DNA from 3 places in the Natronincola ferrireducens genome. Region 3 is predicted to be linked to each of the others. Evidence: riboswitches for the same ligand, from Rfam matches in the RefSeq annotation. Region 3 holds a riboswitch; each other region holds the start of a gene.
What was found. Region 3 has a riboswitch for cobalamin ahead of cobT (nicotinate-nucleotide--dimethylbenzimidazole phosphoribosyltransferase). Riboswitches for the same ligand answer to the same signal wherever they lie in the genome.
Positions count from the first base shown of each region.

Region 1 (4,039 bases), 1.0 Mb from region 3:
TTTCATAGAAAAGCTTAGCTGTATCAAAGGAATACTCTTTTTCTTCAAAGTATTTCTTTGTAGCTTCTATAAATTCCTCCTTGGTTCCTAAGCCTGCAATTTCAACCCTGTTGGCTATTTGATAAAGGGTAAAGCCCTCCGGTATGGTTATAACAATCGGCTTCTCTGGCACACCTTTTCGTAGCAATTCAAAAATCTCATTTAAATTGATGTTAGGATGTAATGTATAGGTACCGGGTTTAATACTCCTATCGATTCCTTCGGCGCGGGATTGATATTTAAACCAAAGTCTACTTTTAATAACACCTTTATTATAAAGGTGTTCAGCTACAGCATTTAAAGAAGCTCCTTCAGCCACAGTAATTTCTACTGGGTTTTCGTTAGAGGCTACAGATAAATAGGAGGGTACATAGAAATAAGCTCCAAGGGCAAGTAATGTTAGTATAAGTAATAAAGAAAACAATTTTTTCATGAAAATAACCCCCCTGTCATTTATAAAGTTTCGCTATAATCTATTTACTATTCTATCATTTTCTCTTATAAATTGCATTACCATCTTTTATAAAGAAAAAGAATTTTAAAAAATAGAGGTTTTACAAAAAACACTATAGAAGTTAGACTGAAACAATGTAAAAAAATCTGGGGGGAAAAGATATAGGCAATAAATTAAATTTTATGGCATACAATTAGTCAACAGCAATTAGTGAAGAAAGCTAAAGTATATAGAATAGAAGCTTCTTGTATTGGAAAGGAAAAAATCATGAAGAAAAGAAAAATGTTTAAAGCTATAGTAGCAATTTTTATAATTTTTATAGGTATTATTTTATTAATTAAGTTTAGGGACCACCTATTTATACAATGGAATATAGAAAGACTTCAAAGGGGGATAGAAGGCCTTGGGATTTGGGGTGTATTGGTTTTTATAGGAATTGCTGCTATTCGGCCATTTCTCTTTTTCCCTAATGTTGTGATTTTTATCGTTGGAGGCTTAATTTATGGCACATTCCTAGGGAGTATCGCTGCATTGATAGGAGTAATGATTGCTTTTTCCTTAAGCTTTTGGCTAGGCAGCAAATTTCAGGACCTTGTTAAGAAAATTGTAGGAGAAAGGTACATCATCAAGCTCCAAAGCATACAAGATAAAGAAATTATAAGAAAGTTATTTGTCATGAGGGTTACCCCTGGATTTCCCATTGATCCCATTAGCTATGGAGCTGGATTAGTAGGAATATCCTACGAAAAATTTTTTGTAGGAAGCCTTCTAGGGATTACCCCCAAAGTCATTTTATATACCTTTTTAGGAGATACTATCAACAACGTTTTCTCCATACAGACTATAATTGTTTATGTCTTATTATTATTGCTAGCTATTGTCCCAACTATATTTTTTAAAACAGAAATCTAATCATCCATAATCAACCATAACACCAGGACTTTTTTTATAACCTTATATTTCTATTGAAAACACAAGGGAATTTTGATATGATGTTTGTGACAAACCATATCAAAAAACAATTTAAAATAAAAAAAGATTTATACGTTTAGGTGTTTCATAGGAAACTTAAATGGGAAAGCGGTGAAAATCCGCTACAGCCCCCGCTACTGTAAGTGAGGATGAAATCGACAACAGCCACTGAACTGAATTTGGGAAGGCGTCGAGAGTAAAGGGATTCACGAGTCAGGAGACCAGCCTAAAGCTGACAACAACCTTCGGAGGGAGGGGATGTTTGTAGTACTGTAATAGAAAAATTATTTCAGGACATACAAAATCCACTTCTAGTGGATTTTTTTTATTTTACAACAAAACAACTAAGATTTCATAATTAATAAGGAGGCATATTCATGAAAAGAGGATTGTTTGTATTGGCCCATGGTAGTAAAGCAAAGGAAGCAGATGACATTTTAAAGGAAATTATAGCAATGTTAGAGGAGAGAAATAAGGAGGAGTTTCCTCTACTGGGTTTTGGCTCCCTACAGATTTCAAAACCAAGCTTTCATGAGGGAATAGATGAGTTAGTAAATAAAGGAGCAGAGGAGATTGTTATTGTTCCAATGTTCCTCTTTCAAGGAAATCATATTAAATATGATATTCCAGAAGAGTTAGACCAAGTAAAGGAAAAGTATCCAGCCATTAAATTTATTATGGCAAAGCATATAGGAGCCGATAGAAGAGTTGCAGAGATTGTTAAAGAAAGAGGTAAAGAGGCTTTGGCCCTTACATTCTAAAAACATAGAAGGTGATGAGTAATGAAGGTAGTTGTATTTGGTATTACCCATAAAAATTCTACTATAACCCTTCGGGAAAAGGTTGCATTTTCCAAGTCGATGCTACAGAAGGCCTATAATATTATGAAGGAGGACCCCTTTATAAAAGAAGGGGTTATCCTATCCACCTGTAATCGCAGTGAAATCATTAGTGTGGTAGAGGATACAAATCTAGCAGAAAAATGGTTTAAGAATTTTTACACAGATTTTTTTCAATTGAAGCAAGAAGAACTGGAAGGACATTATGTATTTAAAAGGAAAAAGGAAGCTGTAACCTACTTATACGAAGTCTGTTGTGGTTTGGACTCCTTGGTTTTAGGAGAAGATCAAATATTGGGACAGGTGAAAGAAGCCCATCATAGGGCAATGGAGGTTAAAGGCTGCGGTAAGGTGCTAAACAAACTATTTTTAGATGCTATTACCACAGCTAAAGAAGTCAAAACCAAAACCAATATTTCTGAAAACCCTCTATCTATTAGCTATATAGCCGTAAAGCAAGTTGAGAAACAACTAAAAGGCTTAATAGACAAAAAGGTATTAGTCATTGGCTTTGGGAAAATGAGTAGACTGGCGGTGGAGCATCTAATCGATAGAGGTGTTGAAAGGATTTATATTTGCAACAGAAGAAGGGAAACCATAGAGGCTCTTAGCAACAAACATAGTCATATTCAACACATTGATTTCAATAGGAAATATGATGTGTTAAAGGAAGTAGACATCGTTATTACAGCTACAGGTGCACCCCACTATATTTACCACAAGGAAGAATTTGAAGTCCGGTATGATCAGGGGAGAGAACTGTGTATTGTAGATATTGCTTTGCCGAGGGATATCGATCCTGCCATTGGAGAAATAGAAGGGATAAGACTATTCCATATAGACCAATTAAAGGAAATTGCTGATGAAAATTTAGCCTCGAGACAAAATTTAATTAAAGAGGTTCGACAATATATTGAAGTTGCCATTGACAGCTATGAAGATTGGTATCAATGTCTACCGATATATCCCAAGATTGAGGCCATCAAAAACTATAGTCAACGATTAACCGATGAAGAGCTTGAAAAAATGTTTAAAAAGCTTTCTCATATACCTGAAAAAGATAGGGAAACCATAGAAATTATTGTTAGAAGTTTGGTGAAAAAGATGTGGAGAAAACCTATACTTCAGTTGAAGGATGCGGGAGTGAAGGGTAAGGGAGAAGAAATGGCTTCCTTTGTAGATGAATTTTTAGGATTATAGAAATTTTGAAATAAGGAGAAGAACAATGGCTTTATATTATCCAATGATGGTTGAAATCAAGGGAAAACCCTGTACTGTTGTGGGGGGCGGTGAGGTGGCAGAGCGGAAGGTGATAACGTTACTGGAGTATGGTGCTGTTGTGACGGTTATAAGCCCCAAGCTAACCCCTGCCTTGGAAAAACTAGCGAAGGACAATAAAATTGTCCATAAAAACAAGCCCTATACAACAGGGGATTTAGATGGAAGTATTTTAGCTTATGGGGTTACAGATGATGCTGATATTAATAAAAGGTGTAAACAGGAAGCAAATCAGCGACAGATTTTTATTAATGTTGGTGATTCTCGACACCTATCAGACTTTATCCTTCCTGCCTCCATCAACCGTGGAAGCTTAACAATAACTATATCCACTGAAGGGAAAAGCCCCATGCTTTCCCGAAAAATCAAAGAAGAACTGGAATCTATCTACGGAGAAATCTACGGAGACCTCCTAGATATATTAGGGGCTATAAGAGGGAAGGCCTTAAGGGAAATA
Region 1 covers NZ_FNFP01000001.1:3,398-7,436, forward strand. The annotation lists gene mltG (endolytic transglycosylase MltG) at 1-472, opposite strand, end outside; gene BLS22_RS00025 (TVP38/TMEM64 family protein) at 761-1,405, shown strand; cobalamin riboswitch at 1,527-1,709, shown strand; gene BLS22_RS00030 (sirohydrochlorin chelatase) at 1,843-2,226, shown strand; gene hemA (glutamyl-tRNA reductase) at 2,248-3,504, shown strand; gene BLS22_RS00040 (precorrin-2 dehydrogenase/sirohydrochlorin ferrochelatase family protein) at 3,530-4,039, shown strand, end outside.
Region 1: linked by a shared signal. The riboswitch ahead of BLS22_RS00030 (sirohydrochlorin chelatase) and the one ahead of cobT (nicotinate-nucleotide--dimethylbenzimidazole phosphoribosyltransferase) in region 3 are both predicted to bind cobalamin.

Region 2 (4,039 bases), on a different contig from region 3:
TGAGGGACAACCTGCTACAACAGTTTTTATCAATAAACTTGAGCGTAGAGGTATCAAAGTATATATTCATAAGGCTACAAAAGGGTATCCTACAGATGTAGATACAATTGTAAGTGACGAGGGATATGGTAAGAATCCATATATTGAGACAACAAAACCTATAGTTGTTGTGACGGCCCCAGGACCAGGAAGCGGTAAACAAGCTACTTGTTTTAGTCAGCTTTATCATGAATATAAACAAGGAAGAGTGGCAGGTTATTCAAAGTTTGAAACATTTCCTGTATGGAATGTTCCTTTAAAGCACCCTTTAAATATAGCCTATGAAGCAGCAACAGTGGATCTTAAAGATGTAAATATGATTGATTCATTCCATTTTGATGCCTATAATCAAATAGCTGTAAATTATAATCGTGATATTGAAACATTTCCTGTACTTAGAAGGATTATAGAAAAGATAACAGGGGAAGAGTGTGTTTATAAATCTCCAACGGATATGGGGGTTAATAGAATAGGTTTTGGCATAATTGATGATGAGGTTGTCAAAGAGGCAGCTAACCAAGAAATTATTAGAAGATACTTTAAAACAGAATGTGAGTACAAAAAAGGGTATGTAGATAAAGAAGTCTTTGAAAGAGTAAAGCTTATAATGGAGGAGCTAAATTTAAAAGAAGAAGACAGGAAGGTTGTTGTTCCTGCAAGAGAACGTGCAACTAGATTAAAAGAAGAGTGCAATAAAACCGAAGTCTGTTCTGCTGTAGCCCTAGAACTTAATGATGGGAAAATACTCACTGGTAAAAGATCTGATGTAATGGATGCACCAGCGGCTGTAATTTTAAATGCTGTAAAATATTTTGCTAATATATCCGATGAAATTCATCTCATTTCTCCAGTTATACTTGAACCCATTAGAAGTTTAAAGTCTAAAACATTAGGTGGTAAAAGCACAGCTTTAAATTGCGAAGAAATATTGATTGCTCTGAGTATATGTGCCGCTACAAATCCAACAGCCCAAGTAGCTATGGAAAAGCTATCAATGTTAAAGGGATGCCAAGCTCATGCAACAACAATTCTAAGTAGAAGTGATGAGCAGGTTTTTAGAGAACTTGGAATAGATTTAACATCTGACCCTGAATACCCTTCTGAAAGTCTTTATTATAACGATTAACTTAAAAGCCGCATTATAGGCGGCTTTTAAAAGTTTCTTCCCTATTTTCTTTCTCGTTTTCACAAAACACATTTTAATAAAACCAAGTTCCTTTATCCTACTAATCATATTGTTATAATGATTAAAGCAAAAGCACTTTTATCAATCGATTCTATGAACAAAATACAAAAAGAATATTAATTTAGTCAAGGGAGGTAATGACATGCAGGAAGAGTCTCCTATAGTAATAGTCAGGGCAATTCTACATATCCTAGATAATAGTGTGCAAATCCCTATTATTTCAACAAAAGAAATAGAATTAGAAGAAGATATAATTAAATTTCTTGAAAATCATATCTCAAAAGTAATAAATAGTGGGCAAGTTAAGGAAGGAATTTTTGAAAATACAGATAATACTATTTATAAGCTATGTGAAAAAATAGCATCTAATTCTGAGGAGTTTACTTCCATTACTGCAGAATTAGCCACCAATCTATTTGAAATCATGACAAAAAATCCTGATATATCTCCAGGAGATGTTGTGTTTTGTGTTTTTCAACAGGACAATAGTAGTTATATGGCAATAATGAAATTTAATTACAAATCAAGCTATATACATTATGTGATGAGCACTGATGAAGGAAACGTAAATAAGTTAATTAAACAAACTACTACGTTGCCCAGTTATGCACAAAAACTAGATGAGTGTATAATAATTTCTTTATCAGATTATCACATAAAATTATTAGAAAAACAATATGAGATTAATGGAGATAAGGATTTCTATTTATCCAAATTATTTATGAAGTGTACATTTGATCTATCTAATGATGAAAAATTTAAAATACTTACTAAAGTAACTAAGAAATTGAACAAAAAATATTTTGACGAGGATTTTAAGAAAACAGCAAAATTACACGAAGCTTTAGCCGATAGCATGGGGGAATGTGATGAAATTCAAATAAGTAATATTGCTGCTGAAGTCTTTCAAGGTAATCATGAAATACAAAATGAATATATTGATGAGATAAAGAAAGAAGGTTTAAAGGAAAATATCGTAAACCTACAACCATCAAATGTAGTAAATAAAAAACTTAAAACCCATAGGCTAAAGACCGACAGTGGCATTGAAATTAATTTACCTTCTGGCTATTATAATAATAATGATGTTGTTGAGTTCATAAACAATCCAGATGGAACAATTTCTATATTAATAAAAAATATTACTAAAATACATAACAAATAAAGCTGTAGATATCCTATATACCTAGATGGAGAGTATAGGATGTCTACAGCTTTTTTTACATGTGTTTAAAATGCAAAGGATAGAATATTAAGAGGCTTTAGCATGTTTGCGCCTAAAGCAGTTAAGCCACCATGTTTAAAAAACAGACTGTAATAAAAGACCTATAAAGACAGCAATAGTATTACGCTTCCCTACAATAATTCCCAGCAATCCACCTAATAAGGGATGAATTGAACTTGGAGCAACCGGGATGCTGATTAAAGAAAAAGCTGCTGTCATAAGATTAATAGAATTAAAATTTTACTTCAGGTGCAGTTCTGCACCTGAAGTAAAGTAATCAATCTCCAGCAAAATAATAGGGGAGCAAATGGCTTATTTTGCTTTTATTTTGCTGAAGGGGGCGACGATTAATGTCGAGCACATACAGGATATCTCTGATTTTGATGTAATTCCTTAAATAAAGTGAAATTAAAAAAAAACCTAGACTTAAAGGCATAGGTTATTAGGATAAAAACTTGTCAAGTTATTTGAACAGCTATGACTTATAACAAACTAAGTTTAGTTGGTTATAGTCATGACAATTAATCCCAAATCCATACACCGTGAATTTGTATGTGGCGTAGTTATACAAGTAGGTATCCTGGCTTAGGATCATTGCTGTTTTACGCCTTCCCAGATAATATCCAGTGGCATATATGTAAAGCAGCTCCCCATTACAGTGGCGGGACCGCGTTGGATTTGCACCAAACTTCCCTTTAAATTCATAAATGAACTTGTTTAACACTATATTCAATTTGCTTAAAGTATAACATGCTATAGAAACAAAAGCAACCCAAAATTTAGGATATGTACATCATAATAGGAGTACTATTATGATGTAATGGTTGAAAAATCTTTATAATATTGAGATTTTACAAACTCTAGTTCCTTAAGAAATAAAGGAATTGAAGGATTTTCATTGGCTTTTTTCCAAGCAACCACCAACTCATACTCAATCTTTTCACCTTCGATGTCAATAAAACGAAGACTAGGACTTGAATGGAGTTTAAGACTCTTTGGTAGAATGGCTATCCCCATACCTGAGTCCACCAATAATAATACAGTGTTAAGAAGTTTAGGTTCACTAACTATGTTTGGAGCAAAACCATTATTTGAACAAATCATGAGCGTTTGATTAAAACCTTGAGGTGATTCTTTTCTATGAAGGGCAATAAAACGTTCATCCCTTAAATCACCAACATGTATACTAGTTTTATTTGCAAGGGGATGCTCACAATGCATTACTATTGAGAGGGTTTCAGTGAAAATCCTGTTTTTTTCTAGGCCTCCAATATTATCTAGACTAAATGCAAAGGTAAAACCAATGTCTAATTCATCATTATTTAAGGATTCTATCAGCATACCATGATTAAATTGGTTTAAATGTAAGTTTATCTTTGGATAATTTCTACGGAATTGTCTAATTAAATGGGGTAAAAAGTTCTTTTCGGTATAACCTAGAAAACCAAGATTTAAATTACCGATTATACCTAATTCTGCTTGACGAGTTTTTTCCATTGCTTCTACAGACTTGTTTACAAGGCTAATAGCTTCCTTTAAAAGTACAGCTCCAGCATTGGTCAGTTTTACTGAACGTTTATTTCGAATGA
Region 2 covers NZ_FNFP01000003.1:196,013-200,051, forward strand. The annotation lists gene BLS22_RS09210 (DUF1846 domain-containing protein) at 1-1,165, shown strand, start outside; gene BLS22_RS09215 (nucleoid-associated protein) at 1,368-2,390, shown strand; gene BLS22_RS15630 (energy-coupling factor ABC transporter permease) at 2,526-2,669, opposite strand; cobalamin riboswitch at 3,004-3,182, opposite strand; gene BLS22_RS09225 (LysR family transcriptional regulator) at 3,261-4,039, opposite strand, start outside.
Region 2: linked by a shared signal. The riboswitch ahead of BLS22_RS15630 (energy-coupling factor ABC transporter permease) and the one ahead of cobT (nicotinate-nucleotide--dimethylbenzimidazole phosphoribosyltransferase) in region 3 are both predicted to bind cobalamin.

Region 3 (4,039 bases):
ATCTTCTTGATTGTAGATCTATCCCTACCGTAGCCTCATCCATAATTAATATTTCAGGACTATTCATTAGGGCGGCAGCAATATTGATTCTTCTCTGCATTCCCCCTGACAATTCTTTAATTTTTTTATTTTCATTGGGAGAAATCTCTACTATCTCCAATACCTCGTTTACCCTTTTTTTCAATTCCCCTTCCTTTAATCCATATAACTTCCCCAAAAAAATCAAATTTTCCTGTACCCTTCTATTGCTGTAGAGGGCTATTTCCTGGGGGATATAGCCAATCTTTTTTCGTACCTCCCCATAATCCTTTTCTATCCTTTTTCCATAATATTTTACATAGCCCTCCGAAGGCTTAAAAAGCGTAGCAGCAATGGATAGAAGGGTGGATTTTCCTGCTCCATTGGGCCCTACGATACCTACAATTTCTCCCTTATCTATGCTAAAGCTTATATCTTTTAATACCTTGTTTTTTCTATAACTATATTCAACATTACAAAACTCTATTACACCCATAACCCCAACTCCATTTCAATGCCCTTCTATATCCATTATAATATATATCTTTTATTAATCCAATTAAAAAGCAAATTACACAAAACAGTGCCACCATATATACTGGTGGCACTAACATTTGATGGGCTACTTTAACCTCTAAATTGTCATACTTGCTTCTTGAAAGGTAATCATATACTTCATCATATCACAAGCTGCCTCCACAATAGGAAAGGTTAAGGCTGCTCCCGACCCCTCTCCAAGACACATGTCCATATAAAGTATCGGCTTTATACCCAGTAATTCACTAGCCTTTTTGCCACCTATTTCAGCTGAAGCATGGGAAGCAATAAAATATTCCTTTGCTTTAGGCTCAATGGTTGCAGCAATCAATGCAGCGGCTGTTGCTATATACCCATCCACTACAACTGGAACCCTATTGGCTGCCGCCCCCAGCATCACACCAGCCATACCACCTATTTCTAATCCACCTACCTTAGCAAGAACATCAATCCCATCGGTAGGATTTGGATTGTTCAGATGAATAGCTTTTTCTATAACCTTTGCCTTATGTTGAATCCCCTCTGAAGATAGACCTGCTCCCCTTCCCGTGATGTCTTCAGGAGGATAGTTTCCTAAAACTGCTAAAATAGCTGTACTAGCAGTAGTGTTGCCTATACCCATCTCTCCTGTTCCTAAAAGATTGACACCCTTCTTTATTTCTTCATTAGCTATTTCTATCCCCACTTCTAAAGCTTTAATGGCCTCTTCCCTTGTCATGGCTGGTCCTTTAGCCATATTATCAGTTCCATATTTTATTTTCCTAATGATAACACCAGCATCATTAGGAATATCCTCTTTAATACCAATATCCACAGTAACAATTTTGGCCCCGGACATCCTACTTAAAGCACATACACCAGTTGTGCCTTTAGGAAAATTTAAGGTTTGTATAGCTGTTATTGCCTGAGGATTTGGAGCCACCCCCTCCTCATAAACACCATGGTCTGCCGCCATAACGATAATAGCTTTGTTGTCTACAACAGGTTTTACAGTTTTTGTAATACCTGCCAATTGTACTGCCAAATCCTCTAAGCGTCCTAAGCTTTTAGGAGGCTTGATGAGATTATCCACCCTCTCCCTAGCCTTTATCATTGTCTCCTGATCTAAGTTCTCAATTTTTTCAATCGTTTGTTGTAATAAATTCATTTTGTTTTTCGCCTTCCTTTTCTATAATAGATTTTAAAAAAATAAAAGCCCACAGTTTATTTAAACATCAAATAAACTGCAGACTTTTCCATCATCCACACATCTCAAAGCTAATAGGCAGGTCTCCTGGCTGAGGTTCATCATTTCATTGGACCTTCCCAGATCATCATCCAGTGGTATAATCAATGAAACTTCCCTTTACAGTGGTGGGACCGCTGAAGATTTCCACTTCATTCCCTATTCTCCCCCTAAGGGGCACCTACTGCTTTTATTCATTTATACATCTAAATTTATCCTACAATACAATGTTTTTTCAGTCAATAGTAAATTTTAAAATTTTACTGCTCCCATTGAATTTCAGTGCTTTTCCACTGCCCTTTTTTATAACGAACCACCATCAGTAGGGCCTCTACCATAAATTGTAGGGCAGTAGCTGCCCACACATAGCCTATATGGAGTCTCCATACAAAGACAATGAAATAAATAAGAGGGAGTCTTACTGTCAAATTGGTTATGAGGGCAATTTTAAAGGGTCCCTTTGTATCTCCTGCTCCCTTTAATGCCCCAGACACAACTATAGCAATGGCAATAGGAATCTGCTCAAGGGCTCCTACCCTTAGACATACAGCCGCCAAGGCCACTGTCTCATGATCTGTACTAAAAAGCCTCATGATAGGATAGGGAATGAGGAAAAAGGCTACACCTACTAAACCCATTAATATAGAGGCATATAGGACAGATTTTTTTGCACTTTCATCGGCATCCACAACATTATTGTCACCTAAATTCTGTCCTACTAGAGTGGTGGCTGCAATAGCAATGCCATATCCCGGCATAAAGGATATTGATTCGGCTGCTATTGCAAGGGAATGACCAGCAAAGGCTACTGTTCCCAATTGAGCAATCCAAAAGGAGGAAAGTAATCTACTTCCTTCGTTCATCAACATCTCCAGTCCTGCTGGAGTACTTAATCCCACTACATTCCTTATCGTCTTAAAATCCCATTTTATTAAATCCTTTATTTTCACCTGAATACCAGCTGTACCCCTAATGACGTAATACAAGGTAACAATCGCTCCTAAGGCTTGGGCACTACCTGTAGCAATAGCAGCCCCCCTTACCCCTAGCTCTGGAAGTCCCAATCTTCCAAAGATTAACCCATAATCCCCTATAATATTAAAAGTGTTAGCTAGAATAGCAGAAATTAGAGGTATAACTGTGTTTCCTGCTCCACGTAATATGGCATTGCCGATAACAAGAGGTATATAGAATATAAGCCCCCCCATTACAATCCTTAGATAATCTGTTCCAAGCACAATAACCTCAGGATCATCTACAATAGAAGTAATGATAGGCTTAGCAAATAGAATTCCCAATATACCTAATACTACACTCATCACCATACCTATTGATAGGGCCTGAGCCCCTATAAATTCAGCTTTCTCCTTTTCCTTAGCACCAATATATCTAGCCACCATAGCCGTTGCTCCTATCCCTAAGGCTCCAAAGATATGTCCCACCGCAAACATAATATTGGCTCCAAGGTTTACCCCTGTAATTGCTGCTGGTGTCAATCTCCCTACCATGGCAGTGTCAGCTGTCCATACTAGGGTATGCATCATCATCTCTAATATAGCTGGCCAAGCCAACAAAAAAATTTGCTTTGTAACATTATTCATCTTCAATCCATTAATCCTCCTGGGGGGTTACTAAAATACCTTTTAGAAATTTTGGTTTTTATCATAAGTATCTAAAATACTCCATATGTTTTTCTAAAGGATTTTGTTTCCTATACGATTCTTCTTATATAATTATAGTATAATATTTTGATAACAAAAAGAAAATTAACTTTATTTTAAAGAGAATATAAATATTTTAGTGGAAAAACAAAGGAATTTGAGGAAAGTTTCCAAAAAAAAAAATAAAGGACCTAGTGTCCAAAAAATATTTTAGATGATTTGTCCTCCATATTATAAAAAGAAAACGCCCTCTAATATGCCCCTACATTTATATTAGTTGGCGTTTATTTAGCTTCTATATGTATTATCCCTTTACTCCTCCTCCACCTTCTCCATTTTAGAGATGGATACTTCGTAGGCTACCTTATTGATGGCAGTCCCATCATTGAATTTCTTTTGATACTGCCTGCTTTGAATCCGTCCCCAGGTACGGACATGGTCACCTACTTGTAATTTCGAGGAAAACCTAGCATTTCTTCCCCAGGCGATACAGGGTATGTAATCAGATTTATTATAAGCTCTGTTTACCGCCAATAATAAATCTGTTATCTCTCTGCCAAATGGTGTTTCTCTATAAACTGGTTGCTTGCATATAAAA
Region 3 covers NZ_FNFP01000001.1:1,014,497-1,018,535, reverse strand. The annotation lists gene BLS22_RS04675 (ABC transporter ATP-binding protein) at 1-514, opposite strand, end outside; gene cobT (nicotinate-nucleotide--dimethylbenzimidazole phosphoribosyltransferase) at 653-1,702, opposite strand; cobalamin riboswitch at 1,802-1,980, opposite strand; gene BLS22_RS04665 (MATE family efflux transporter) at 2,041-3,381, opposite strand; gene BLS22_RS04660 (single-stranded DNA-binding protein) at 3,754-4,039, opposite strand, start outside.